Linked DNA regions of Arthrobacter globiformis. The protein of the gene in region 2 interacts with the protein of the main gene of each other region in a pairwise test. Links are inferred from orthologs where the notes say so. Each region holds a gene or a part of one and is shown on either strand. Other genes may lie near its edges.

Region 1 (14,247 bases), 1.9 Mb from region 2 along the record:
GTTTTTGATCACTATTGGAGGGTCATGACTGAGACCGGGACGGGGCAGCTCGCCCCAGCGGCGGACAAGCTGGTTCCTGCCTCCATCAGCAGCGATGCAGGCTTCCTCCTGGCCAAGCTCCACACCGTCGGATCGGTGGTTAACAATCGGGCGCTGGAGGCGTTCGACCTCAAGGAGCGCTCGTACTCCGTGCTGGCGCTGGCCGCGAGTGGTCTTGAACCGAGCCAGCGCGAGATGGCTGATTTCCTCAGCCTGGACCCGAGCCAGATCGTCTCCCTGGTGGATGACCTGGAGAAGCGGGGCCTGGTACTGAGGGCGCCCGGCAAGCAGGACCGGCGGGCCAAGATTGTCACGGCAACGGCCGACGGGCAGCGGCTGTTTAGCGCGGCCACCAAAGCGACCCGCCGGGCCGAGTCGGAGGCGCTGGACCGGCTGAACCGGGAGGAAGTGGCCGAGCTGAAACGCCTGCTCCGCAAGGCCCTGTGGGCAGGCTTGGACGGTTAGGGGAGCAGGCGTTCACAGGCGCTTAGTGGGCTGGCGTCCAGGTCCGGTCGTTGATGAATTCGTCGGGGCGGAACTCGACGAAGTTGGCGCCGTCCAGCTTCAGGGACGTTGCGGCGCGCTGCAGGTTGGCGGCTGTGGCCACGGAGCCCCAGTTGCCGGTTTGGAGCCGCTGGTCCATCGCGTCGATGGCGGCGATATTCTCCGCCACTGTGAAGTTGCAGTGCCCTGCGCGGTTGACAAAGGCCTGGCGGAACAGGGAGTTCTTGCCCGCCTGGTGAACAGTTTCTGCGTACTCTTCCTGGTATTCGACCGGGGCCAGGAGATCCACTGTGGTGTGGGTGGCCAGCAGCGGCACCTGAAGCTCGCCGATGGGCGTGGAGGTCTTGAGCATCCACTGGAGGCCCTGGTTGCTGGGCTCGATGTGGGCATTGGCAGTGAGCGTGGAGAGGTCCCCGTTCAGGCTCAGGCCGCCCTTGGCGTACATGTACTCCACCAGTTGGCGCTGGGCCGAGGACTGCAGGACCTTAGAGTAGTCGACGCCGGCGGTCCAGCCGCTGTCCCCGCCCGCGGCGTTGACAATCGTGTGGCGCCGCTCGATCACCGTCGGGAGCGTGTCCAGGACCAGCTTCGCCTGGGCGGCCGCCAGCGCCTCCGGGTTGTCCGCGTCAACCCCGTCGAGTTCGGTCGGGGTGTTCAGCAGCGCGGCCACGAGGGCCAGCCTCCCGCGGCCTTCCGCTGATGTGGTGGCCTGCTGCAGGGCTGCCTTCAGTGCGGCAATGGTTTCGGTGGCCTCCGCCTGCGTGGTGAAGCCGGTGAGGCGGACGTTCTGCCCGGGAAGGAGCAGTTCCGCCGCCGCATAGGCCGCATCGAGCTGGTAGTTGTTGAGGGAGACACCGCCGCCCACCAGGCCGCAGGTGCTGACCGCGCCGTCGATGCCGGAGTCCGGGATTTCAGCCATCATGCTCGTCACGAGACCTCCCATGGACCGTCCGACGGCGATGACCCGGCTTGCCGTGCCGAAGCGGTCGTGGAAGGCTGCCAAGGTGCCGAGTTGGTCCTGCGCTGCGGTTCCGAGGGCCCAGCCGGTGGTGGCGTAGGACGAGGAAGCGACGGCGTACCCGCGGGCCACAAGCGCGCTGGCCGTGGGGGCGAATCCGCTGTCCCAGGCGGGATTGGCCGGTCCGGCACGGAAGCCGTGGGCGAAGAGGACCAGCTTTCCGTTCCAAGCAGCAGGCACCTCGGTGCGCCATGCAGCCCCATCGGCGAGGGTGCCGGTGGCAACCGTCGGCGCGGTTGATGCCGCCGGAGCGGCTGCCGCCGGAGCCGCTGCGGCCGGGGCTGGAGCGTCTGAGGCAGGCTGGGCGGCGAGGGCCGCAGGTGATGCGGCGGCCGTGGCTAATATGGCTGCAAGGGCTGACGTTGAAGCAATCATGCGGCAGCTTTGGCGCAGTGTACGGGTCATTCGGGTAACCTCAGTCAGTCGAAGAAACTTGAAGGGGACAACTAATGTTTATTTGAACGATTGAAGTTGTCAACGGTTTATCTTCCACTGGCTGCTCGCGTGACCCGCGGCCTGGCGACCGGCTGCACGTGGGTCCGGCCCGGTGGCTAGCCGGCGTCGATGACTTGTAGCCGCCCTGCAGCGGCCGTCGCTTCGGCCCCAGACTAGCCAATCGAGTGGCGCTGAGTTCCCGTCAAAGTCGGTTCGTCATATTTCACAGGCATGCCAGCCCTGCGGGGTGGTCCGGACGGCGATTATTGCTGCGTGCGGCCGATTTTCCGGTTCAGCGCGGACGTGGACTTCTTGAACTTCAAAGCCTGCGGTGACCAGGTGCTGACTCATGGCGTCCACCGACCAGTAGTACGCGGTCGCGACCGCGTGCGGGAACGGTTCGCCGGCGGACCCCTCGAAGAATCCGAGAAGTATGCTGCCTCCTGGGCTGATGCAGCGGGCAAACTCGCTAAGCACCACTGGCAATTCGGCCGGCTCGAAATGGATCAACGAATACCAAGCGAGGATGCCGGCCAGATGTCCGTCCGGAACTCCCAACGCTCGGAGCGTCGCCACTCGAAACTGTGGCGCCGCAAATCGCCGTCGCGCCTCTTCAATAAAGAGGGGAACCAGATCGATCCCCTCAACCTCAATGCCGTGGTTCGCGAGAAATGCCGTCCAGTGCCCTGGACCGCAGCCTGCATCGATGGCCGGACCGCTCAGTGATTGTGCCCAGTGCGACATAAGCCGCTGATCCGACCCATGGGCCTTCTCGGCAGATCCAAACAGCGCCGTGTACTTCGCCGCCCGAGCGGCATAGGCGTCCTGAACCTGCATGTCCGTCATCGTGCGAGCCTACCGACCCCGGTGAAGGCGTTCACGACGGCGTCGCTGACGTACTTCTTGCCCGCAGCCCAGCCAGGGCGCTGCGTCGGCTGCCGCTTTGGAGTCACCGGTGGCCAGCAGCCACGCGAGCGGGCGAGCCGCTGCAGTCCGGTGCGTTACAGTCGCGCGTTCCTCCGGCCTAGCAGCGCTATGGCCGTCAAGCCTCATCGGTTCCCCCAAAATCCCAAACTGACGCTTTCACCGACCCTACCCCTGCCACGGTCCATCTCGTAGCCTTTGTTGAATGACTGGGGAGAATGCCGGCCGGGTTAAAGTCAGCGGAGCGGAAGTCTATTGGGAGACCTCGGGGAACCCCGCGGGGATTCCCGTGCTGTTCCTCCACGGCGGCCCCGGCGCTTCTCCCGGCCAGGGCTACCGGACTCGCCATGATGCTTCAAGATTTTGGACCGTCGGGTTGCATCAGCGCGGCTGTGGGAGGAGCACGCCGGCCGTTCAGGACGACCTGAGCTCCTTGTCCGCAAACACCACCCAAACCTTGATCGAGGACATCGAAGCCGTGCGAAAGTATCTCGGTATAGGGAAGTGGATTGTCACAGGCGTGTCGTGGGGTAGCACGCTCGCTCTGGCATATGCCCTTGAGCACCGGGACCGCGTGCACGGGCTCGCCCTGATGGCGGTAACCACCACGAGCCGCGGCGAGGTCCAGTGGATCACCGAGGGCGTGGGGGGCATCTTCCCGGAAGCGTGGGAGGAGTTCTCGAGCGCAGCCGAATGCAGGCCTGGGGAACGGGTGGTGGATGCGTACGTGCGTCGCCTCGCCGGCGTTAATCGGGGCGACGCCGAGGCGGCAGCCCGTGCATGGGACTGTTGGGAATCGACGCACATCTCGCTGGATCCGCTGTGGCGGCCCGGCGCAATGTTCGACGACGACCGCGAGCGCATGACGTTCGCCATTCTCGTCACCCACTACTGGTCCCACGACGGCTTCCTTACTGGCGGGCAGGCCATCATGGAAAGGGTCCACCAACTCAACGGAATTCCCGGCTACCTCATCCACGGCCGCAGAGACGTGAGTGGCCCTGTCATCACGCCCTGGAAGCTTCATCAGCGCTGGGAGGACAGCCGTCTCATCGTCATCGAGAACGAAGGGCATGGCGGCCCTGAATCAATGGCCGCGCTTGTCGCGGCGGTTGAAAAAATTGCAGCTGGTCTGCCCGAACGGACTGAAAGCACGCAACAGGAACGGACATTGTGATTTAGGCTTACTCCACATCTCGCGTCTGCCCGTCGCGAGTTGAATAAAGAGAGGCAGAGCCAATGCAGCCCGACCTTGGCCAGCGCGCCGCGAACGAGCACGCCGACGTAGCCCGGTCCCTTCTTTCCGCCGCCGAGCAAGCACTATCAGGTGCCGATGTCGACGCCGAACTGCAGATCAGGCTGGCCCAGGCCCACGCCACCCTTGCCCTCGCACTGGAAACGCGCGCGGCGGCCTATGACACCCGGACTGCCGCGTACGTCGCATATCTGGCCACGCTGAAATCGGACGGCCGTTCGGACAACAAGCAGCACGCCGCCGTCGTCGCGAAGCTTGTCCGCGACCGCCTCGGCTTCGAATCCGAATAGGAGGCGGGTTGTCCGCGACGGGCCGTCAGCTCCAACGCTCCCAGTAGTCGTCGGCGGCCTGCAGGAAGCGGCGCCGTCGGATCTGTTCGCCGAGCAGCGGATAGCCGTCGGCCCTTCCCAGCGGGCCTGAAGCATCGGATGCGGGAACAAAGCTGATCGCAACCAGTGCAGCCATCGCAGGAACGGAACCGAGGTTGAAAGCGGCAAGGGCCAAGCCATACTTCCGCCCCGGTGCCTGCCGGAGCCGGGTCCGCAGTCGGAAGCCGCCCAGGTACGTCCCGAGGGTCGTGCCGCGGGAATAAAGCGCCCAGTTCACTGCCCAAGACACGAGCACGAAGGTAACCGCAATCAGTACCTGGTGTCCGGGCGCAAGAAAGTAAATGGCGGCTGCCGGCCCCCAGACAAGAACCGAATCGGTAAGGAGTGCGAAAAGCAGCGAAGGCCAATTCACTGGTGAGGCCTCCGGATCGTCCATCCGGCGATTCTTCCATACGGGGCCGGCAGCAGGGCTGGCCGGCGCCGCCGGGGCCGTGTCGGTCGGTTAGTCGTCGATGCCCGTGCTGAGGCTCAGCTCGCGCCATTGGTCCAGTTCCGCGCGCTGCGCGTCGGCGACGGCGGCGAAGGCACTAAATGCGTCCTGGCCGAGGACCAGCAGTGACGGCGGGTTGGGGCTTTCGACGACGGCGATGATCGCCTCCGCGGCCTTGACGGGGTCCCCGGGCTGCGTACCGTGAACGGTGTCGTGCTCCTTGCGGCGCTTGCCGGCCGTCTCCGCATAGTCCGGAATTGCCGTCGCCGACTGCGTGAGCGAGCGGCCGGCGAAGTCGGTACGGAACGCGCCGGGTTCGATAGCCGTGACACTGATGCCGAGCGGCTGGAGTTCCTTGTGCAGCGAACCCGACAGGCCCTCCAGCGCCGCCTTGGTTGCGGAGTAGTAGCCGGAACCGGCGGGCGAAATGCGCGCGCCGATGGAGGAGATGTTCAGGATCGCCCCGTCCTTATTGGCACGCATATCCGGCAGAACTGCTTTGATCATGTCGACGGCGCCGAAAAGGTTCGTGTCGAACAGCCGGCGGATGTCGGCGTCGTCCGCTTCTTCCACGGCGGCGCGGTAGCCGTAACCGGCGTTGTTAACGAGGACGTCAATGCCGCCGAACCGGGCCTGCGCCTGCTGCACCGCCGAGCTGATCTGCTCCCTGTCGGTCACGTCGAGGGGGAGGGCAAGCGCGGTGTCGGGGAAATCGGCCGCAATGTCCTTCACCGCGTTGACGTTCCGTGCGGTGGCCACGACGTTGTGGCCGTGGGCGAGCACGGTTTGGGCGAGGGCCCGGCCGAGTCCGGTGGAGCAGCCGGTGATGAGCCATGTAGTCATTGGATTTGCCTTCCGTTGGGCAGGTCGAAGTGTCACCCCTTCAGAAAACCGCACTTCAGGCAGCAGCGGGAGTGGCTGTCAATACAGGTAAAGGCAGTGCCTCCCATGGCCAAGCACCGACTTCCAGTGTCGAGGAAGTTGCGCTCGTGGCCGGCGTGCTAGCGGAGACGGACATTCAGGACTGGCCCAGCACGGTCAGGACGATAAGCACGCAGTTCAGGCCGACGATGAGCGTGGCGCTGGTCCAGCCCGCGATTTTCAGTGGCGTCGAATCCGTGTGGATGCCCATGATCTCGCGTTTCCCGGTGAGGCGGATCAGCGGAATCAGAGCGAACGGGATGCCGAAACTGAGGAGCACCTGACTCAGGACCAGGGCGAGCGTCGGTTCGATGCCCGCACTGAGGATCACCAGGGCCGGAATCAGCGTGATCACCCGCCGGGTGAGCAGAGGTATACGGACCTTCAGCAGGCCGCCCATTATGGTGGCGCCGGCGTAGCAGCCCACGGAGGTGGACGCCAGACCCGAGGCAAGCAGGCCGATGGCGAACACAACGCCGATCGCCGGGCCCAGTGCCGACGTCACCGCGGCGTGCGCGCCGGCGATGGTGTCGGTCCCTTCCACGCCGCGCAGGCTGGAGGCTGCCAGCAGCAGCATGGCGATATTCACGACGCCGGCCAGCAACAGCGCACCGGCCACGTCGAACCGGGTGGCCCGGATCAGGCGGGTCCTCACGGCAGGGTTCTCGGAGAATCCGTGGCGGTCGCGGGCGAGGGCGGAATGGAGGTAGATGGCGTGCGGCATCACTGTGGCGCCGAGCATACTCGCGGCGAGCAGGATGGTATCCGTTCCTTCGAAGCGCGGCACCAGTCCGGTCAGTGCGCTGCCGGCGTCCGGCGGATTGACGAACAGGCCGGACACGAACCCGACGGCGATCACGCCGAGCAGGATCAGAATGGCCACTTCAAACGACTTCTGGCTCCGGTTCGACTGCAGCGACAGCAGCAGCATCGACGCGAGCCCGATGATGATCCCGCCGGCCAGCAGCGGAAGCCCGAACAGCAGGTTCAGTGCGACGGCCCCGCCGATCACCTCAGCCATGTCGGTGGCTCCGGCCACGATCTCCGCCTGCGCCCAGTACGCCCGCCGGCGGCGGGTCCCCAGGCGCTTGCCCAGAATCTCGGGAAGGCTCATGCCGGTGGCCAGGCCCAGCTTGGCGGACTGGTACTGCACCAGCACGGCCATGGCATTGGCCGCCACCAGCACCCAGACCAGCAGGTAGCCATAGCTCGCCCCGGCGGTCAGGTTCGCCGCGACGTTGCCCGGATCGACATAGGCGATGGCCGCCACGAACGCCGGACCCAGCAGCAGCAGGCGCGACCAGACCCGGCCCGGTGCGGTGCGCTCTGAAAGGGTCGAAACAGCCATCATCCATCCTCGTCATTGGGGGTACCGATAAGACGAGGATACCGAAGTTTAGGTATACCGAAAAGTAGCTATTAGGCCTACCGAGCCGGTCCTGTTGTGAGCAGCTGATTCGGGGCCATAATGACCGTGTGGCTTCCTACCTGGGGTGTCGGGGATTCGCGGCCGTTGCTTGGGCCGCGGCGCAGTGGTGGTGATCGCCGCTGCCGGCTGCGCTCCCTCCTCGGCTGGGGAACCGCCCTGCTTTCCGCCGCCATATTCGGTGAGGCCTTCAGAAGCCAGCCCGGGGGAGCGGGTGACAGTCGCAGCACAGGACGCCGACTGCAACCCCCGCTACGGTGCGACCGCCCGGATCCAGATCAGCGTTACCGATTCCTCGGGGGCGAAAGTCGTTAACACTACTTCCGCAATGGACGACGGCGGTGGCTTTTCTTACACTTTCGTCGTCCCCACTGGGACGGTTGCCGGCGAGGCCGCGGTGACGGCGCTGCCGTACAACATTGACTGGTGCGACGACACCGGACGAAACAACCGGGTGGCGGGCGCCGCCGTCGTTCAGCTGCAGCAGGCATCGTGTGTATTGCCGGTAAAGCCCCTGACCATCCTCCGGTAGCGTTCCGTCACCGGAGTTCGTAGGAAGCCCACATCACACGGTGAGTAAATTAGGCTTTACGCGCGTTTGCCGGTCGATGCCCCTGCCGCTTTGCACTTCGCCCTGATGAAGGACTGCTCCGCCGCCGACAGCTGGTGTTCGCCGTGCTCGTCCTGGGCGACGTGGCCGCCTGAGACCTGGTGAACCACGTTTGCCACGGTCCGCGGAAGAACCACGCAACCGGGATTCTCAACGAGCCACTTCCTTGTGGGCTCATCAAGCTCATTCCACCACTGAACAATCGGCCTTTGGGCCATGACGTGCTCCTCGGATTTGAGACCTATTGATTGACAGCGGCCGCCGGATCTAGGCCTCACGGCGCCGCAGAACGTGCAAAAATCGCCAAAACACACATCGCTAGGTACTCATGCCCACCTGCCCCCGCCGTGGCGCTGGTCCGTCAACACCCCGCTGCTCCGTTCCGGCCACTGCGCCGCCTCGGAGGTGTCGACATAATTCACGAATCTCTAAATTAGTAATCAGTAACGAGTGTGGTCCCGATGCCGGGAGCGGTCAAGAGGCACCGGTGACGTCGCGCAACCCGCCGGCGAGGGCCTTTTTTGGTCGCCAACCTATATACGGGGGAAGTGGCAGTGGAGTACCTTTTACACGCCCGCGCCGTGCGGCGCGTGGGGGCAACGCACGCAGCCGTCCTGCCACGAGGAGCCTCGGATGACACGAAGGACAACCAGACCCCTCGCTGGTTTCGGCAGCGGAGACCTTGCGGCCGCCGGCGGGAAGGGCTCGGCACTGGGTGAACTGCTGCGGCACGGGTTTCCAGTGCCCCCGGGCTTCATTGTCACTACTGACGCCTACCGTTTGCTCCTTGCCGAGACGGGCCTGGGGGCGGCCCTGGACAGCCTCGCTGATGAAAACGCTGACGACGGCGGCGCTCGTCGCGCGCTGTTCGCCCACTTCGGCATGCCCTCCGCGTTGAGGGCCGAGATCGGCGAGGCGTACACGGCTCTGGGCGGCGGCGCCGTGGCAGTCCGTTCCAGCGCCACCGCGGAAGACCTGCCCGGGGCGGCGTTCGCCGGCCAGCAGGACACGTTCCTGAACGTCGTCGGCGAGGAGGCGGTGGCCAAAGCTGTCACTGACTGCTGGGCGTCCCTCTGGACCGACCGGGCCATTGCCTACCGGCGGCGGCAGGGGGTCGACCCCCGGGAGGTGGCGATCGCCGTCGTCGTACAGAAGATGGTGCCGGCCGACGCCGCAGGCGTCATGTTCACGGCGAACCCGGTCACGGGTGAGCGCGGCGAGATCGTTGTGGACGCCAGCCCGGGCCTGGGGGAGGCGGTGGTCTCGGGGAGGGTGACACCCGAACGCTATCTGCTGGACCGCACCGGGAAGATCCGCAGCTTCGTTCCCGGTGGCGGCGAGGTGGTGATCAGCCCCGATGCAGGCGGCGGGACGCGGGAGCAGCCCGGCAGCCGCAGCTCGGTTCCCTCCCTGGCCAACGTCCAGCTCAGGGAACTGGCTGACCTGGCCCGCAGGGCGCAGGAGCATTTCGGCCGGCCGCAGGATATGGAGTGGGCGCTGGCCGGCAGCCGGATTTATGTCCTGCAGTCGCGGCCCATGACGGCGCTGCCGCCCCAGCCGCTCCGGATCAACGCGATCCAGCGGCGGGTGGGGCCGTTCTTCTTCGAAATGTTCCAGGAGCGGCCCTACCCGCTGGATGTGTCTGGCTGGATGGAGCAGGGGATCCTGGCCATGTTGCATCGGATGGCCGGAAGTGTGGGCGTGCGCTTCCCAAGGGTCGAAGAACTGCTGCCCGAGGAGGACGGGGTGGTGGTCCAGCTGGTGCCGCCGGTCCCGCGCCTCACCGTCCGCACCCTGGCTGCACCACTGACCCTGGCCCGCCGTGCGCGGCAGTTCAAAATGGCCGACTGGAAGAGCGATTCCCGGTTCATCACCTTCCTGGAGCAGGTGGAGCGTCTGAACCGACGGGACCCGAAACCTTTGCGCTGGGCAGAGGTTGTGGGCGTTGCGCGGGAGTCCTTCGCAACGATGCGGGGTGTTACCGACCTGCGCAGCTCCTACCTGCCCGGCATCTTCCTGCCCATGCTTCGGCTGCGCCTGATGCTCCTGGCGCTGGGTCGCCTGAGGCTCGCGTCCGCCCTGATCGCGGGCGCGGAAACCATGACGAGCCAGGCGAACCGCGCCCTGGAGCAGCTGGCCGCGATGGTCGGTGCGGATCCTCGGCTGGCCACCGCTTTTGCATCATCCGAAACGTCGGCTCTGCTTCGGCTTGTGGAGGAGGACCCGGCTCATGCCGCCTTCCGTGGGGCGTTCGCCGAGTTCCTGCGCGAATACGGAAACCGTGAAACCGTCAGCGTTGTGCTGAGCAGTTCACCCACCTGGTCTGACGCCCCCGAGGTAGTACTGGGGCTGGTCAAGGTGCTCCTGGGCCAGCGGCCGCGTACGGCCGACCAGACCGGCGCGGCGCTGACAGAGCTGAAGCGGCATCCGCTCCTTCATGTCCGGCCCGTCCGGCGGAAGGTGCTGGCTGCTGTCGACGCGGCCCGGGCGGGCATGGCATTCCGCGAGGACAGCCACTTCTACGCCACCAAGGTCATCCCGCCAATGCGCCGCGCGTACCTTGAGCTGGGCCGGCGCCTCGTTGCCGCCGGCGTGATTGATGACGCCAAGGACGTCTACCACCTGCGGTTCGAGGAACTGGAGGCAATAACGGACGACGGCGGCGCGCTGCCGCCTTCCGTCCGGCAACGTTACCGGCCGCTGGTGCAGGGCAGGGCGGCCAAGCGCCGCGAACTCGAGGGCATCCCACTGCTGGACACGGCGCTGCTGTTCAGGAACCGCCGTCGTGCTGTCGGCGTTCTTGTCTCCGGCACGCCGGCCAGCCGCGGCCGCGCCGAGGGGCCGGTGAGGATCATCAGGGGACCGGAGGAGTTTGGCAGGCTGCGCAGCGGCGACATCCTCGTCTGCCCGTACACCAATCCTTCCTGGACGCCGCTGTTCCAGCGAGCAGCCGCCGTCGTGGTCGACATGGGAGGGCTTGGCTCCCACGCGGCGATTGTGGCGAGGGAGTACGGAATCCCGGCTGTCATGGGAACCGGCACAGGCACGGGCATCCTGGCCGAGGGGCAGCGTGTCGTTGTGGACGGTAGTGCGGGCACTGTCTTGCCGGCCGGCGCGGACGAATAAGGGCCCGGTAGTGAGTGCCGGCGCTGTCATACTTTCGCTATGAGGGTGACGGGGTGGCTTTCGCCGGATGAATTCTGGGATGAGTATGAGCGCATGGAGGAACTCGTTCGGGAGTCCTTCGGCGAATTGCCCTGTTACGGACTCGACAAGTGGTCCGGGCCAATCGCACTAGGCGAGTGGGATCTTGGCAGCCGCCCACCCGCGGCGGTGGCGTTGTTTTTGGCTCTGGAGACACGGGACCCACGATCCAGGTCACCACCACCAGCCCCCGGCTGACCATTGCCCACCGTCGGCCGATTCTCGACGGGGCTCCGCTCAGCGGAGAGGACCTGTCACGCCGTTTGCGGGTGCTCACCTCGGAGCGGAGCGAGGCAGTGTCGGTACCGGTCGACGGGGCGGAGGAACCCTTCGACGTATGGCGGGGCAGTGACCGTTGGTGGGCCGCCGGTCACCATGATGGCAACGGCCTGATGCTGGAAGGGACGACGGGACTGGACGTAGAGGCGCTGTCACTGCGTCGAGTTGCTGACATTGAGCCGTATTTGCGAGGCCGCCGGGCCCAGATCCGCGCGGCCCGCGGTGAGCTGTAGCTGGCTGCACTGTTCCTTAGGTGGCTGTGGAGCCGGCTCGGGACTAGGGCTAGCGTCTGACTCTTCCTGAAGCTTGTCCACATGGGTTGCCTTCAATGACAAGGCGCAGAACGGATCGCAATGCTTGCCAGGGATCTTTAGGGCAGACTGGTGGCGTGAGCGGAATCCGGTGGGTGCTGCACGTCGATCTCGACCAGTTCATCGCGGCCGTCGAAGTGCTCCGGCGGCCGGAGCTGGCGGGCAAGCCGATCATTGTCGGCGGTCGGGGCGACCCCACCGAACGAGCTGTGGTGTCGACCGCGTCCTACGAAGCAAGGGCGTTCGGCGTGGGTTCCGGAATGCCCTTGCGCATTGCGGCCCGGAAAGTGCCAGACGCTGTGATCCTGCCTGTCGACCAGGAGGCTTACCTCGCGGCGTCTGAAACGGTCATGGCTACCCTGCGCGCGCAGCCCCAAGCCAGCGTGCAGGTGCTGGGTTGGGATGAAGCATTTGTGGGCACCGAGACAGAGAATCCGGAAGCCTACGCCCGGCAGGTGCAGGCCGCTGTCCTGGAGCGAACCCAACTGCATTGCAGCGTGGGCATCGGCGACACCCTGGTCCGTGCCAAGGTCGCCACCGGATTCGGCAAGCCGGCTGGCGTCTTCCGCCTCACTTCCGGGAACTGGCTCGACGTCATGGGCAGTCGGCCCACCAAGGACCTGTGGGGCGTCGGAACCAAAGTGGCAGGCCGGCTGGCCAAACTCGGCATCAACACAGTCGCCGAGCTAGCCGCATCCGACCCTCAAGACCTAGTCCCGGAGTTCGGCCCGAAGATGGGTCCATGGTACGCGGAGCTCGGACGCGGGGACGGTGCCAGCGTCGTGGACGACACCCCGTGGGTTGCCCGCGGGCATAGCCGGGAGACCACCTTCCAGCGCGACCTGACCGAGCCTGCCCAGGTGGGCGACGCATTGAGGGAGTTGACTGCGCGTGTCCTCGAGGATGTTGTGGCCGAAGGGCGGCCGGTGGTTGGGTTGACCCTGAAGGTTCGGTACGCGCCGTTCTTCACCAAGACCCACGCGAGGAAGATTCCCGAGACATTCGACCGGAACGAAATCCTCGCGCGGGTCTTGGACCTCGCAGCGGGAATCGAAGCGGCCCGTCCAATCCGGCTCCTGGGCCTGCGGGCCGAAATGGCAATGCCTGGCGATGCCCGAAAAGGACATACGCCGACGCGCGGCGGTTGGTGACGGGGTCGCCGCCAGCACAAGACGCCGTGGGCTTAACGGCCCGCGGCATCTTCGGCGTCTTGGGAGAATGAAGTCATGGAATTCAACCGGCTGCTGCAGATCCGGCGCATCTATGCGCAAAGTGCCGCATTGGAGCTGCCCAGGGGCCAGGAGATCGTCGAACGCTGGCCGGATGCCGATGTCGTGCTCGTCGACAACCACTGGAACATCCCGGAGGTGCACGGTGATGAAACGAACGTGCCTCGCTGGTCCCGGATCAAGACGGAGGCGCTGGTCCTAGGCGTAAAGAAAGCGCTGACCGCCAAGCCGAACGGCCGGTCCGCGGACTTCATTGCCCCCTCGACCGCGAACGGCTGCGCCATGGCATGCGCCTACTGCTACGTGCCCCGGCACAAGGGGTACAGCAACCCGGTCACTGTGTTCGCGAACATCGACCAGATTGCCGGGGCGCTTGAACGTCACGCCACACGCCAGGGCCTGAAGCTGGAACCCAACCAGTGCGACCCTGAACTCTGGGTCTACGACATCGGTGAAAATAGCGACTGCTCCGTCGACGCGCTGATCAGCGACAACGTGGAGGACCTCGTCACCCTCTTCCGCGACCTGCCGACAGCCAAGCTGTCCTTCGCCACCAAGTACGTGAACCCGGCGATGCTCGGCTGGGACCACGGCGGTCACACCAGGATCCGCTTTTCCCTCATGCCAGCGGACTTGGCAAAGTCGGTTGACGTTCGGACCTCGCCGGTTGCGGAACGCATGGCTGCAATCAACGACTTCGTGGATGCCGGCTACGAGGTGCACGTGAACTTCTCGCCTGTCATCATTACGGACACCTGGCTCAGCGATTGGGAGCAGCTGCTGCGCCAACTCGATGGCACCCTGTCAGCCGCCGCGAAGGCCCAGCTCGCAGCAGAAGTCATCTTCTTGACCCACAACGAGCGGCTCCACGAGGTCAACCTAGGGTGGCATCCGCAGGCCGAGAACGTGCTGTGGCGTCCGGACCTCCAGGAATCGAAGGTCTCGTCCAATGGCTTCACTAACGTCCGCTACCGTTCAGGAACCAAGGCGGGCTATGTGCGGCAACTGACCGCGCTTATAGAGAAGATCGCGCCTTACTGCCGCATCCGCTACGCGTTCTGAGTTTCGAGGTTGCTGACGGCGTCACTACATCGTCGGGACCGCCGAGATCTTTGCGCGGCGCGGTGGCATCGGCGAGGATGAATTCGATCCCCCTTGCTGCGATGAAGGAGTCGACGCGATGACCAAGTATCTGATCTCGTTTCCGAGTGCCGCCATGGTCTTCCCTGACGAAGGACCTGCAGGCCGTTTCGGATGCGTCGCATGCGGTCGT
Region 2 (14,197 bases):
TCCTTGATGGTGGGTCCCAGCGTAGGAGCCGCCGCCGCCGTTGGGAACACCCGGGAAGTTGGGAATACCCCCGGCATGATTACCCACCCATTGCAGGCGGAGCGGGCGGGCGGAAGAATAGCCCTAGCGTGCTTTCTCGGCAGATCGGACCAAAAGCATGACCCGCATCCTGCTCATCGGCCCGCCCGGCTCAGGCAAGGGCACCCAGGCGCACCGGCTCAGCGGACAACTGCACATCCCGGAGATCTCCACCGGCGACATGTTCCGCAGCCATCTGGCCAACGGTTCACCCTTGGGCCGGGAAATCAAGGAATTCCTCGACGCCGGCAACCTCGTCCCGGATAATCTCACCACCGCCATGCTGCGGGACCGGCTGCAGGAACGGGACGCGAGGAACGGCTTCCTCCTGGACGGCTACCCGCGCACCGTGAGCCAGATGGACGACCTCGACGGCATCCTGGACGCCACCGGGACCAAGCTCGATGCCGTGGTGGAAATTACCGCCGACGACGATGAGATCGTCCGGCGGCTACTGCTCCGCGCCGAGGCCGAAGGGAGGGGCGACGATACTGAAGACGTCATCCGCCACCGGCTGGAGCTGTACCGGCGGGAAACGGAACCGGTCATCGCGCGCTACGGCCGGCGCAGCCTGCTGGTGAGCGTCGACGGCACGGCGGACATTGACGGGGTCACCGTGAGCGCACTGCAGGGCATCGAAGCCGTCAGGGCGCAGCCCTGAACACCCTGGACACAGCCCTGAACAGCGGGCGGCTCACCCGGCCTTCCACACATACCTCCGCTCGGGGCGTCCGACGCCATACTTGAGCGTCACGTCCACCAGCCCCTCGTCGTTGAGGTACTCCAGGTAGCGGCGCGCGCTGACGCGCGACGTCCCCACCTGCACAGCCAGTTCTGCGGCCGACACGTCGCCGCCACCGGAGCGCAGCGCCTTCTCCACTACCTGGAGCGTCTCTGCGCTGCAGCCCTTCGGCAGCGGCCGGTCCGCGCGTTCCAGCCCAAACACGCGGTTGACGTCCGACTGCTCCGCCACATCTTTGGACGAATCGAGGCTCTGGTAGGTGGTGCGGTAGTGCTCCAGCCGCTCCTGCAGGTCGGTCTGGGAAAACGGCTTGATCAGGTAGTGCACTATGCCGCCGCGGAGCGCCTTCCGCACCGTCTCCACCTCGCGCGCGGCGCTGATCACCAGCACGTCCAGCTCGGGCGCCACTTCGCGCAGTTGGTGCATCAGGTCCAGGCCGTTGACGTCGGGCAGGTGGATGTCCAGCAGCACCAGGTCCGGTTGCAGCCGTTCGGTCTCCAGCACCGCCTGCGCGCCCGTGTTCGCCACTCCGACGACGGCAAACCCCGTCGTGCGCTGGATAAAGCCGGCGTGGACTTTGGCCACCATGAAGTCGTCGTCGACGATAAGTACCTTGATCAAGGCCGCTCCTCCCTAAGCATCGGCAGTTTTGCGCATCAGCAGTGCCGTAAACACCGCACCGTGGTCGTTCCGCACGGCGAGCCGGCCGCCGCGCCGCTGGCAGACCACCCTGGCGAGCGCAAGGCCGTAGCCGCGGCCGCCGTCGGGCGAATTCTTGGTACTGAACCCCTGCCGGAAAATGTCGTCCATGACCTCCACCGGGACCCCCGGTCCCGAGTCCTGTACGTCAACCCGCACGCCGCCGTCGTTCTCTCCGATCAGTACCTCGACCTTCGCTTCGGCGGTGTTGGTGACCGCATCGAGTGCGTTGTCCACCAGGTTGCCCACCACGGTGGTCAGGTCGCGGGACAGTTCCTCATCCACCTTGCCCAGCCGGGATTCCTCGGCGAGCTGCAGGGACACCCCGCGCTCCGCGGCGAGGCTCGATTTGGCAATCAGCAGTGCGGCGAGGGCGGGGTCCTCGATCCTGCTGGTCACGTCGTCGTTCAGGCGGGTCCGGTTCGACGTAGTGCCATTGACGAACTGGACGACGGCGTCATACTCGCCGATCTGGATCAGGCCGGAGATCGTGTGCAGCTGGTTGGCGAACTCGTGTGCCTGCGCCCGGAGGGTGTCGGTGGCCGTCCGCGTCGTGCCCAGCTCGCGTTCCAGCGAAGCCAGCTCCGTCCGGTCGCGGAGGGTGGTGACGGAGCCAATCACGCGTCCGTGCGAGCGCATCGGCATCCGGTTCAAGACCACCAGCTTTTCCCCCACCAAGACCAGCCGGTCCGGGCCGGGCTGGTCCTGGGTGAGGACCTCGCGCAGCGCCGACGGCACCTCTAGAGCGGCCAGATTCTTCCCGACGCAGTCGTTCGGCAGACCCAGCAGGCTCCGCGCACTGTCGTTGACCACCGTGATCCGCTGCTGGGGGTCCAGCGCCACCACGCCTTCCTTGAGCCCGTGCAGCATCGCCTCCCGGTTCTCCACGAGGCCGGTGATCTCGTCCGGCTCCATACCCAGCGTCTGGCGTTTGACGCGGCGGGCCAGCAGGAGCGAGCCTGCCACGCCCAGGACGCTCGCCACTCCCAGGTAGGTCAGCAGGTTCGGGACGGCATCGCCCAGCCGCTCGAGCACCGAGGGGTAGCTCCTACCGACGACGGCGATCCCTACCATCTTGCCGGCGTCGTCCAGCACCGGCACGTGGGCCACCACGGCCTCCTCTGCCCCGGTTCCGACCACCCCGGTCCATGCCCGCCCGGACATCACCGCACTGTCGCCGAGTTCCAGCTGGTGGCCCACCAGAGACGGATCCGACGACGTCACCATCGTCCGGTCGGACCGGGCCAGCGCAACCTGGGAGGACCCCGAAATCGTGCGCACCGCTTCGGACACCGAGGGAAGCACCGATCCGCTTTGCGGCTGGGCATCCGGCAGGAGGCTTCGCACCGCGGGGGTAGCCGCCAGCGTCTCCGCAGCAGAAAGAGCCCGTCGGCCCTCGACCCGTTCAAAAGCTGCCGCCGACTGGGCCAGCGAAATCGCCACCACGGCCACCAGCACGGCCAGCACAATCAGGAGCTGCAGCCGAAGATACTGCCCCGCAAGGGACATTCCTCGCCGTCGAGTCATGTGCTGCTGTTCTTCCTGTGGGTTCGCGGGTGGGGGGTGAACTATACGGGACACGCTACCGGACTTTGGGCGCTGTGTTCCGCGGAGTCCGCAGCGCCTGGACCCTGTACGGGACGCCTCATGGGCAACTTGGTTGGGGGCCGGAAACGTGAACGAAATGAACTTAACTTTCTCTGCTTACACAAGCGTGAGCCCCGTCACGTTCGGCCCTAGCATCGGAAGCACCCGATCAAACGGATCAAAAACGAGAAGAGGAACAACATGCGCGGAATGAGCGCACTGCGCGTGGCCGCAGTAGCCGCAGGCATCGCCCTGATGGCGTCCGGCTGCGGAGCAACCGGCAAGACTGCCGCCGGCCCCTCCACGAGCGGAGCAAGCACCGCACCCCTTGCCGGGCTTCGCATCATGGTGCCGAACACGCCCGGCGGCGGCTACGACACCACGGCGCGCGCCGCGGCGAAGGTTCTCGAGGACGAGAAGCTTGCCACCAACCCCGAGGTCTTCAACCTGGCCGGCGCCGGCGGCACCGTTGGCCTGGCACGCATCGTCAACGAAAAGGGCAACGGCGACCTCGCCATGCTCATGGGCCTTGGCGTCGTCGGCGCAAGCTACACCAACAAGTCCCAGTCGAAGCTGACCGACACCACCCCGCTGGCCCGGCTCATCGAAGAGCCCGGCGCCATCATGGTCTCCAAGGACTCGCCGTACAAGACCATCGACGATCTGGTGACGGCGTGGAAGAAGGACCCGTCCAAGGTCAGCGTCGGCGGCGGTTCCTCAGCCGGCGGCCCGGACCACCTCCTGCCGATGCAGCTCGCCGGTGCCGTCGGCATCGATGCCAAGAAGGTTAACTTCGTTTCCTACGACGGCGGCGGCGATCTGCTTCCGGCCATTATCGGCAACAAGCTGGGCTTCGCGGCTTCCGGCGCCGGTGAATACATCCAGCAGATCAAGGCAGGCGATATCCGGGTCCTGGCAACCAGTGGCGAGAACCGGCTTGAGGGAGTGGACGCCCCCACGCTCAAGGAATCCAACATCGACCTGGTCTTCACCAACTGGCGCGGCATCGTGGCCCCTCCCGGCATCAGCGACGCCGACCGCGACGCCCTGATCGCCACCCTGGAGAAGATGCATGAATCAGCATCCTGGAAGGAGACGCTGAAGACGCGGGGCTGGACCGACGCCTTCGTCACGGGTGACGAATTCAAGTCCTTCCTCACCGACCAGGACAAGCGCGTTGCCGACGTTCTGACGAAGCTCGGCCTGGCGTGACCTCCTTGGCCTCCCGCCTCAAGGGCCGCTCCGAGCTGGGTGTCGCAGCCCTGCTCGGGGCGGTCGGCGTCCTGGTCCTCATTGACGCAGCGCGCCTGGTTGTGCCGTATTCCCAGTCGGATCCGGTAGGCCCCAAGGCCCTGCCGATGATCGTGGGAGGACTCCTGCTCATCTGCGCCGTATTGCTGGCAGTGAACGTTCTCCGGGGCGGAAGCGGTGAGGCCGAGGCCGGCGAGGACGTCGACCTGACCCACCCGAGCGACTGGAAGACCGTCCTACCTCTGGCTGGCGCCTTCATCGCCAACATCCTGCTGATCGACTGGGCCGGCTGGGTCATCTCCGGAACGGTGCTCTTCTGGGGCAGCGTTTGGGCGCTCGGAAGCCGCCATTACGTCCGCGACGGACTGATCTCCCTGGCTCTGGCGCTCCTGACCTTCTACGGCTTCTACCTCGGCTTGGGCATCGCCCTTCCCGCCGGGCTCCTTGAAGGGATTCTCTAGATGGACGTCCTGTCCTCACTCATGGACGGGTTCGCGACCGCGCTGACCCCCATGAACCTCCTGTACGCCCTGATCGGCGTCATCCTGGGCACCGCCGTCGGCGTCCTGCCCGGCATCGGCCCGGCGATGACCGTGGCACTGCTGCTCCCGGTGGCCACCGTCCTTGAACCGACCAGCGCGTTCATTATGTTTGCCGGCATCTACTACGGCGGCATGTTCGGCGGTTCCACCACCTCGATCCTGCTTAACACCCCCGGCGAGTCGTCCTCGGTGATCACCGCCATCGAGGGCAACCTGATGGCAAAGGCCGGCAAGGCTGCCCAGGCATTGGCGACGGCGGCCATCGGCTCGTTCGTCGCCGGCGCCATCGGCACCGCGCTCCTTGTGGTCTTCGCCCCGATCGTCGTGCAGTTCGCCGTGAGCCTTGGCGCCCCAAGCTACTTCGCCATCATGGTCCTGGCCCTGCTCGCCGTCACCGCCGTCCTGGGCTCGTCCAAGCTGCGCGGCTTCGCGTCCCTTGGACTCGGTCTGGCAATCGGCCTCGTCGGCCTCGACTTCGTATCCGGCCAGGCCCGCCTCACCTTCGGCTTGCCGCTGCTCTCCGACGGCCTCGACGTCGTCGTGATCGCCGTGGCGATCTTCGCCGTCGGTGAAGCCCTGTGGGTGGCGGCGCACCTGCGCCGCACCCCGCTGCAGATCATCCCGGTCGGCAGGCCGTGGATGGGCAAGGAGGACTGGAAGCGGTCCTGGAAGCCGTGGCTGCGCGGCACTGCCCTCGGTTTCCCCTTCGGCGCGCTGCCCGCCGGCGGCGCCGAGATCCCCACCTTCCTCTCCTATGTGACCGAGAAGCGGCTCTCCAAGCACCCCGAGGAGTTCGGCAAGGGCGCCATCGAAGGCGTCGCCGGGCCCGAGGCAGCCAACAATGCGGCCGCAGCCGGCACCCTGACCCCGATGCTGGCCCTTGGCCTGCCGACCAACGCCACCGCCGCCGTCATGCTGGCCGCCTTCACCCAGTTCGGCATCCAGCCGGGGCCGCTCCTGTTCCAAAACGAGGGTCCGCTGGTATGGGCGCTGATCGCCAGTTTGTTCATCGGCAACTTCCTGCTGCTGCTGGTCAACCTCCCCCTGGCCCCGGTCTGGGCGAAGCTGCTCCGGCTGCCGCGCCCCTACTTGTACGCCGGCATCCTCTTCTTCGCCACGCTGGGCGCCTACTCGGTGAACCTGCAGGCGTTCGACCTCATGCTCCTGCTGGTCCTGGGCGCGCTTGGCTTCATGATGCGCCGCTACGGGCTGCCTGTCCTGCCGCTCATCCTCGGCGTGATCCTGGGACCTCGCCTCGAAAAGCAGCTCCGCCAGGCGCTGCAGCTGAGCGCCGGCGACGTGTCCGGCCTGTGGAACGAACCGATCGCCGTCGTGGTCTACATCATCGTGGCACTGGTACTCCTCTGGCCGCTGGCGGCACGGCTCTGGCGCGCCCGGCGTCCCCGGACGGGCGGGCTCGTCGTTGCCGGCGGACCTGCTGTTGAGGGACCTGCTGTTGACGGACCCGCCGCCGGACCCGCTGCCGCACCCTCCGTCGAGGCGCCTGCTGCTGAGGCACCCGCTGATCGGGGGCCTGATGCAGGCCGCCGCCGCGCGGACGCCACCCATGCCAACCACGGACAGGAGAAATCGTGAGCATCATTGTCGGCTATATCCCCACGGCCGAGGGCACCGCAGCCCTGGATCGGGCCATCACTGAGGCCCAGAAGAACCAGAGCCGTCTGGTCATCATCAACTCCTCCCGGGGAGACGCCATCGTTGACAAGCGCTACGCCCAGGCTGAGGACATTTCCGCATTGACGGAGCGGCTGGACCGGGAAGGGATTGAGCATCTGGTCCTGCAGCCGGTGCGCGGCAACGATGCGGCCAACGAGGTGCTGGAGGCGGCGGAGAAGTACCGGGCTGAACTTATTGTGATCGGCCTCCGGCGCCGCACTCCCGTAGGCAAGCTGATCATGGGCAGTGCTGCGCAGCAGATCCTGCTGGAGGCATCCTGTCCGGTGCTGGCCGTCAAGGCCAGCTAGTCCCGCAACCAGGCACCACTCGACTAGCCTCAAGAGGTAGGGGCCCGCTCCGGCGGGTTCCTGCCTCTTTGGTCTTAAGGCAGAAGGACAGCATGCAGCAGCTCGCGATTCTCGATGACTACCAGCGCGTGGCCCACAGCTTCGCCGACTGGAGCTCCCTCGAACAGCGTGGCGTCGATGTCACCGTGTTCAACCAGCACCTCGCCACCGAAGCGGAGGTTGTGGAAACGCTGCAGGACGCCAGCATCATCATTGCCATGCGGGAGCGAACGGCCTTTCCCGGCCGGATCCTCGAACAGCTGCCCCGGCTGAAACTGCTGGTCACCACCGGTGCCGCCAACGCCTCGATCGATGTGGAGGCAGCTGCACGGCTGGGGATCACCGTCTGCGGAACGGACGGCTCCCCCACGGCTGCGCCCGAACTGGCATGGGCGCTGCTGCTGGCGTTTGCCAGGGACCTGACACAGGAGGAAGCCGCCCTGCGTGAGGGGCGCTGGCAGACCGGCGTCGGCTTCGAACTGGCCGGCAAGACCCTCGGGATTGTAGGGCTGGGGAAAATCGGGAAGCGGATCGCCAGCTACGGCCTGGCCTTCGGGATGGAGGTACTGGCCTGGAGCCAGAACCTGACCGAAGAGGCCGCCGCGGCGGCAGGCGCCCGGAAGGTCGGCAAAGACGAGTTGTTCCGGTGGTCCGACGTCGTGTCCCTGCATCTGCGGCTGTCGGCGCGTTCGGCGGGAACAGTCGGTGAACGTGAACTGCGGCTGCTCGGCCCGGACGGCGTGCTGGTGAATACTGCCCGCGGTCCCCTGGTGGAGCAGCAGGCGCTGGTCACCGCACTGCATGAGGGATGGATCCGCGGAGCGGCGCTCGACGTGTTCGATCAGGAACCGCTGCCGGCCGGCCATCCCCTCCTTGGCGCGCCACGGACCCTGCTGGCTCCGCACCTGGGATATGTGACCGACGCCAGCTACCGGGCCTTCTTCGGCGGCGCCCTCGAGGACGTCACCGCATGGCTGGACGGCTCCCCGATCCGGGTGCTGACGCCGTAGGAAGAAGCTGACTCGGAGACAACGAAAAGTGGGTAGCACTTCAGGGCGTTCCCAGCCCTGAGAACGCCCTGAAGTGCTACCTAGTTGGACGGTTGCCCGCACCTTCAAGCGCACCGTCACGCCCGACGGCAACCGGAACCGTCGAGCGTGACGGTGCCGGCGTCGCCGTCGACCGTCACCTGCTGTCCGCTGGCCACGCGCTGGGTGGCCACGCCCGTTCCCAGGACGGCGGGGATGCCGTACTCCCGGGCGACGATCGAGCTGTGGCTCAGTGGGCCGCCAACGTCCGTGACCACGCCGGCCGCCATCGCAAACAGCGGTGTCCAGGCGGGGGTGGTCATGCGCGCCACCAGCACCTCGCCCGGCTGCATGCTGGCAAAGTCGTCGGGGCCGTGCAGCAGCCGGGCCGGTGCGCTCACGTGTCCAGAGCTGGCGCCGACGCCGGTAATGACGTCCCCCGCCAGTTGCTGGGTACGTGCGGGCATCATGCTGCCAAACGCACGCTCCATCCAGCGGCTTTCGGGCAGCAGTTGCGGGGCCGAGGCTTTCCGCTGCCCCCGCCACAGCATCTTGCGCTGCTCAACGGCTTCTGCCCGCACGGGCCGGTCCGTGCCGGTGATGGCCGCGCCCGGCGCGGCCAGACCGAACTCGATGGCGTTGCGGAGCTCGTCGAAGCGTAGCCAGAAGATGTCGGACGGAGTGGCGATGACGCCCGAGGCCGTCAGCCGCTCCCCTAGTTCCAGCAGCATCCGGCGCATCAGCGGCCAGGCCAGTCCGACGTCGGCCAGTGCGTCCTCACGGACGGGCGCCGCTTTCTGCGCCCAACGCAGCAACCTGCGGAAGACGGCGCGGCGGCGCGGCCCCAGCCTGGTGCTGATCAGCTGGCTCTGCTCCTCCCGCCGGTCGGCAGACCGCTGCTGGCGCTCATACGGATCCTTCCCCTGCCCCCGCACGAAGTACCTCAGGGTCTCGAGCAGGGCGGAGGGGTCATCCGCCGGCACAGGGTTGACGAAGTCAAGGTTGTAGACGGCGTGCCCGTAACGGTCCAGGTGCCGCTGGAGGCGGGAACGCCACTCGTCCCACTGGCCCTGATCCACGCCCGCGCCTCCGCCGGGCCCTGAGGGAGGCGTGCCGCTGCGGAGAGCTGCGGCGATGCCGGCCGCTGATCCCTCCGTGATGGCCGAGGCAAGCTGCGGCCTTTCGCGCGTCCACACCGCCAGGTCATACAGGGATTTCTCCGCGCGGATGGGCTCGCTGTCGTAGCCGAGGAGGAAGACCTCCGCGGACGGGTCGCCGGCCTGCCGGACGAGCTTGTCGTAGTAGCTCCGGAACATGATCTCGCTGGTTGCGGCGATGGGGATGATCGACTGCACCGCGGTGTAATACGCCGCGCCCGCGTCCAGCAGCGCGGAAATGCCCTCCAGCAGTTCAGGGGCAGGACGGTCCGCCGGCTGTTTGGCCGCCCAGAACTTCACGAGTCCGCGGTACGTCGGGTGCGAGTGGTCGCGCCAGCCCTTAATCCCCATGTGGGCCTTGCCCTGCGCCAGCGCCCGCATCGCCGTCAGCGACCTGCCCATGACCCGCCGCATTCCGGCGCTGTTGTAGTAGTAGTACGCGTAGCCGTTGACGGTGGGCAGCGAGACGTCCCCGGGCCGGACCACGCTCTTGCCGAATGCCTCGTTCAGCAGGGCGTTCAGCGACCGCACCACGGCGCCGTCGATGAGGTCGGCGAACAGGGGCGACAACGGGTCGGGCAGCTGCTCGACGATGCTGGCCCGGAAGTACATCCCGTTCGGATAGGGCAGCGGCCACTCCGTCGGAGCATCGGCCGAGGGCTCGGGCAGCGCGGTGATGGGACGGGCCTGCAGGATGAAGAAGTCCCCTGCCGCCTGCGCCCACTCGATGTCATGGGGCACCCCGAAGTGCTGCGCAACGGCCGTTCCCTGCCGGGCCAGCGCGGCCGCCGCGTCGTCCCCGAGCACGGGCGCCCTGCGTTTACCTTCGGGCACCGGCTGCTCCTTGGTGCCCGTTCCGTCGTAGACCGTCATGACGTCTTTGTCCGCCGTCCGGCGCTGCCCTACCCGGCCCGTCGCGGCATCCACTATGACGTCGTCCGTGCTGACGGTCCCGCTGACCACGGATTCACCCAGCCCCCAGGCGGCGCTGATCACTACCTCGTCGCGGCGGCCGGTGGCGGGGTTGGCGGTGAACAGCACGCCGGCGGCCTCGGCGTCGACCATCTCCTGGATTACCACCGCGAGGCGCACCGTGGACGAATCAAAGCCGTTTCTTGCGCGGTACGCCATGGCGCGGGCATTCCACAGCGACGCCCAGCAGTTGATGACGGCGGCGGCGACGGCGTCTGGCCCGGCGACGTTCAGGTACGTGTCCTGCTGGCCGGCGAAGCTGGCCGAGGCGAGGTCCTCCGCTGTGGCCGAGGAACGCACCGCCACCCGCGCGGCGTGGTCGCCGCTGGACTCTCCACCGGCCACTTCTCCTAGGGCCGCCGCCTGGTGGCTCAGCCGGCCGTAGGCTGCGCGGAGTTCGGCGCCAATCTCCTCGGGCATCGCGCTCTCGGCGAACAGGGAGCGGATCTGCCGCGCGGCGGCCTCGTAGTCGTCGTTCGAAGCGCCGGCGGGAAGGGCGGCGAGCTCGAGGATGCGGCCGGCGATCCCATTGGCGTTGACGAAGTCCTGATAGGCCAGCGTGGTGAGTACGAAACCAGGCGGCACCGGAAAACCGGCCCGGGCCAGGTCGCCGAGGTTGGCACCCTTGCCGCCTACCTCGTCCAAATCACTGCGTCCCAGCTGGTCAAAGTCCTTGATGTAGGTCATGACCCCGCGTCCCTTCTGTCCGGGAGCCGGGACCGCGGCATTGCGGCTGGTGACCCCATTCCGGCGCTGCACCCTATCTTTGGCACTGCCCGCGATTCTGGCAATGGGGGAAGGCCAGCGGGAATGGCTACAAAGGGGAGCTGGCTAGGCGTCGCCCCGCGGCCGCCACACCACTACAGCCTGCGAACGGGGCCGGGGCCGCTGGCCGCGCGCCAGGCTCACCACGTCCCCGGCGGTGCCGGCGGCGAAAATCCGGGATTCCAGCGGCGCACGACGGCGGGACAGTTCCTCGGTCAGCTCGGTCACCCGGTGCTGCAGGGCAGCAACCTGGTTTTCGAGCTCCAGGATGCGTTTGATCCCCTCGAGCGATACGCCCTCATGGGATAGCCGCTGCACCTCACGGAGCCGGTTCACGTCCCGCTGGGAGTAGCGGCGGGACTTGCCCGGCGCCCTGCTGGGCGAGACGATGCCCAGCCGGTCGTACTGGCGGAGCGTCTGCGGGTGCATCTCGGCGAGCTCGGCGGCCACCGAGATGACGAAGATCGGCTGATCGAAGTTGATGTCCAAGGCCGGCACCCGTCGCTAAAGCCGGGCCTTGGCTGCCAGGCCCTGGCGGACGTCCGCGCCGGTGGTGGCGGCCGCAAATGCTTTCACGGCCTCCTCGGCTTCCTTGCTCAGGTTTTGCGGTACGGCGACGTCGATGGTCACCAGCAGGTCACCTGTAGCCTTCGACGTCTTTACGCCGCGGCCCTTCACCCGGAGCGTGCGCCCCGACGGAGTGCCGGCGGGAACGCGGACCCGGACGTGTTCGCCGTCGATCGTGGGAACCTCGATGTCGGCGCCCAAAGCAGCTTCCGGGAACGAGACGGGCACATGGATCCGGAGGTTGTCGCCGTCGCGCGTGTAGAAGTCATGGCTCTTGACGTTGACGGTGACCAGCAGGTCGCCGTTGCCCGCCGGGCCGTACTGGCCCTTGCCGCGGACGCGCACCTTCTGGCCGTCCTTGATGCCCGCGGGCACCCGGACGTCGATCACCTCGCCGTCCGGTTCACGCAGCCCGATGGTGGTTCCGCGGATGGACCCGGCGAAGGAGATGCTGGTGCTGGCCGTCCGGTCGGCGCCCTTCTGGGGGGCGCGCTGGTAGCCCGCCGGGCCGCCACCGAAACCGCCGCCGAACAGGTCGGCGAACTCGGGCGGGACGCCGCCAGCGGGGCTGAACCCGCCGGACTGGCGGCCACCGCCGCCGGTGAACAGGCCGCCGAAGAGGTCCTCGAAGCCGCCGTTCGCGGTGCTGCCCGCGCCGTGCGGGGCAAAGCGCGCGCCGCCGCCCATGGCCCGGATGGCGTCATACTGCTGCCGCTCATCAGGATCCGACAGAACGGAGTACGCCTCGGAGATGTCCTTGAACTTCTTCTCCGCAGCAGTATCCCCGGAGTTCGTATCAGGGTGGTATTGCCGCGCGAGCTTCCGGTAAGCCTTCTTGATGTCAGCGTCGGAAGCGTCCTTGGCAATACCAAGGATCTTATAGAAGTCCTTGTCCACCCAGTCCTGGCTAGCCAATGGCGTTTCCTTTCAAAAGTTACGGGTCGGTGGTTGAGCTTGTCGAAACCCGGTTTCGACAAGCTCAACCACCGAAGTAAATCTACGCCGGTACAGCCACAATCACCTGCGCAGCCCGGAGGACCCGCTCACCTGACTTGTAGCCGGAGCGGAGCACCTGGCTGACGGTGTCAACCTCGATGTCATCGCCGGGCTGCTGGATGAGGGCCTCGTGGATGGTCGGATCGAACTCCACGCCGGTCTCATCGATGCGGGTCAGGCCGTACGTCTTCAGCGCGTTCTCCAGCTTGGTGGCGATCGCGGCGAACGGGCCGTCCGCGAGGTCGCCGTGCTGGCGGGCGGCGTCGACGTCGTCCAGTACCGGCAGCAAGGAGTTCAGCACGCCGATGACGGCCATCTCCCCTGCCACGGCGCGGTCGCGTTCAACGCGCTTGCGGTAGTTGACGTACTCAGCCTGCAGGCGGAGCAGGTCGTTCTTCAGCTCCGCCGCCTCGGCGCCGGTGGTTGAGCCTGCCGAAACTCCCTGCGCCACGGACTCCTCGGCGGGAACCTCGACCTGGTTGAGGATTTCCTCAGCCTGGGCGAGGGCGTCGCCGTCGGAATCCGCAGAAGCGCCGGCTTCCGGCGGAGAGGACTGTCCGCCCTCCGGGTGCCGGGCTTCCCCGGTCACCGGGTCCACCTTGCGGTGGTCCCGGATGATCGGCTCGTCGCGGTTGCTGCCCTGGTCTCGGGAAGAGTTGTGCTCTTCTTCGTTACCGTGATGCGGCATGGTTACTTCTTCTCTTCTTCGTCGACGATCTCGGCGTCCACGATGTCCTCGTCAGCTCCCTTGCCGCCGGCGGGGGCGCCTTCGGCACCTGCAGCGCCGGTGGCGCCGTCCGGGGAACCGGCCTGGGCGTAGATGGCCTCGCCGAGCTTGGTCTGGGAAGCCTGCAGCTTCTCAAACGCGGTCTTGACGGCGGCGTCGTCGGTGCCTTCGAGGGCCTTCTTGAGGGCGTCGACGTCAGCCTGGACCTCGGTCTTGACCTCTTCAGGCAGCTTGTCGGCGTTGTCGGCGATCAGCTTGTCCACGGAGTAGGCGAGCTGCTCGGCGGTGTTCCGGGTGTCGGTGGCTTCGCGGCGGGCCTTATCGTCGGCTGCGTGCTCCTCGGCGTCCTTGACCATGCGGTCGATGTCTTCCTTGGAGAGCGCGGTGCCGCCGGTGATGGTCATGGACTGTTCCTTGCCGGTGCCCTTGTCCTTCGCCGAAACGTGCACGATGCCGTTGGCATCGATGTCGAAGGTGACCTCGACCTGCGGGACGCCGCGCGGAGCCGGTGCGATGCCGGTCAGCTCGAACGTGCCCAGCGGCTTGTTGTCACGGGTGAACTCACGCTCGCCCTGGAAGACCTGGATGGCCACGGACGGCTGGTTGTCGTCCGCCGTGGTGAAGGTCTCGGACCGCTTGGTGGGGATAGCCGTGTTGCGCTCGATCAGGTGCGTCATGACACCGCCCTTGGTTTCGATGCCCAGGGACAGCGGGGTGACGTCGATCAGGAGAACGTCCTTGCGCTCACCCTTCAGCACGCCGGCCTGCAGGGCCGCGCCAACGGCCACAACCTCGTCCGGGTTGACGCCCTTGTTGGGCTCCTTGCCGCCGGCCAGTTCCTTCACGAGCTCGGAGACAGCGGGCATACGGGTGGAGCCGCCGACAAGCACGATGTGGTCGATGTCGGAAAGCTTGATGCCGGCTTCCTTGATGACGTCGTGGAACGGCTTCTTGGTGCGCTCGAGCAGGTCCTTGGTCAGGTCCTGGAACTTGGCGCGGGTCAGCTGCTCGTCCAGGTGGACCGGGCCGTCCGGGGTGACGGAGAGGTACTGGAGCGAGACG

Evidence for each region.
Region 1: the proteins of QFZ33_RS23465 (region 2) and QFZ33_RS14205 interact in binary tests that used the Escherichia coli proteins (3 or more experiments, as listed by UniProt). The link is inferred for Arthrobacter globiformis from one-to-one orthologs.

The regions. Positions count from the first base shown.
Region 1 is NZ_JAUSXI010000001.1:3,088,796-3,103,042, forward strand. What follows is about bases 5,139-8,132. They hold QFZ33_RS14205 (Nramp family divalent metal transporter), read right to left. Parts: upstream 7,264-8,132; coding sequence 6,013-7,263; downstream 5,139-6,012. Other genes in these bases: QFZ33_RS14200 (oxidoreductase), read right to left, coding at 5,139-5,837; QFZ33_RS14210 (hypothetical protein), read left to right, coding at 7,556-7,873; QFZ33_RS14215 (hypothetical protein), read right to left, coding at 7,930-8,132. Also shown: QFZ33_RS14170 (MarR family winged helix-turn-helix transcriptional regulator), read left to right, coding at 25-504; QFZ33_RS14175 (alpha/beta hydrolase family protein), read right to left, coding at 527-1,966; QFZ33_RS14180 (class I SAM-dependent methyltransferase), read right to left, coding at 2,213-2,842; QFZ33_RS14185 (alpha/beta fold hydrolase), read left to right, coding at 3,126-4,097; QFZ33_RS14190 (hypothetical protein), read left to right, coding at 4,160-4,465; QFZ33_RS14195 (hypothetical protein), read right to left, coding at 4,491-4,793; more of QFZ33_RS14200, read right to left, coding at 5,007-5,138; more of QFZ33_RS14215, read right to left, coding at 8,133-8,169; QFZ33_RS14220 (PEP/pyruvate-binding domain-containing protein), read left to right, coding at 8,585-11,077; QFZ33_RS14225 (hypothetical protein), read left to right, coding at 11,254-11,667; QFZ33_RS14230 (DNA polymerase IV), read left to right, coding at 11,823-12,896; QFZ33_RS14235 (spore photoproduct lyase family protein), read left to right, coding at 12,972-14,036. UniProt on the Escherichia coli protein: H(+)-stimulated, divalent metal cation uptake system. Involved in manganese and iron uptake. Can also transport cadmium, cobalt, zinc and to a lesser extent nickel and copper. Involved in response to reactive oxygen.
Region 2 is NZ_JAUSXI010000001.1:5,008,283-5,022,479, forward strand. The notes cover bases 11,254-14,197. They hold QFZ33_RS23465 (nucleotide exchange factor GrpE), read right to left. Parts: upstream 13,097-14,197; coding sequence 12,410-13,096; downstream 11,254-12,409. Other genes in these bases: QFZ33_RS23455 (heat shock protein transcriptional repressor HspR), read right to left, coding at 11,254-11,334; QFZ33_RS23460 (DnaJ C-terminal domain-containing protein), read right to left, coding at 11,350-12,327; dnaK (molecular chaperone DnaK), read right to left, coding at 13,099-14,197. In the rest of the region: QFZ33_RS23410 (adenylate kinase), read left to right, coding at 158-739; QFZ33_RS23415 (response regulator), read right to left, coding at 773-1,441; QFZ33_RS23420 (sensor histidine kinase), read right to left, coding at 1,454-3,028; QFZ33_RS23425 (Bug family tripartite tricarboxylate transporter substrate binding protein), read left to right, coding at 3,308-4,318; QFZ33_RS23430 (tripartite tricarboxylate transporter TctB family protein), read left to right, coding at 4,315-4,818; QFZ33_RS23435 (tripartite tricarboxylate transporter permease), read left to right, coding at 4,819-6,495; QFZ33_RS23440 (universal stress protein), read left to right, coding at 6,492-6,884; QFZ33_RS23445 (D-2-hydroxyacid dehydrogenase family protein), read left to right, coding at 6,977-7,933; QFZ33_RS23450 (PEP/pyruvate-binding domain-containing protein), read right to left, coding at 8,050-10,767; more of QFZ33_RS23455, read right to left, coding at 10,912-11,253. UniProt on the Escherichia coli protein: Participates actively in the response to hyperosmotic and heat shock by preventing the aggregation of stress-denatured proteins, in association with DnaK and GrpE. It is the nucleotide exchange factor for DnaK and may function as a thermosensor.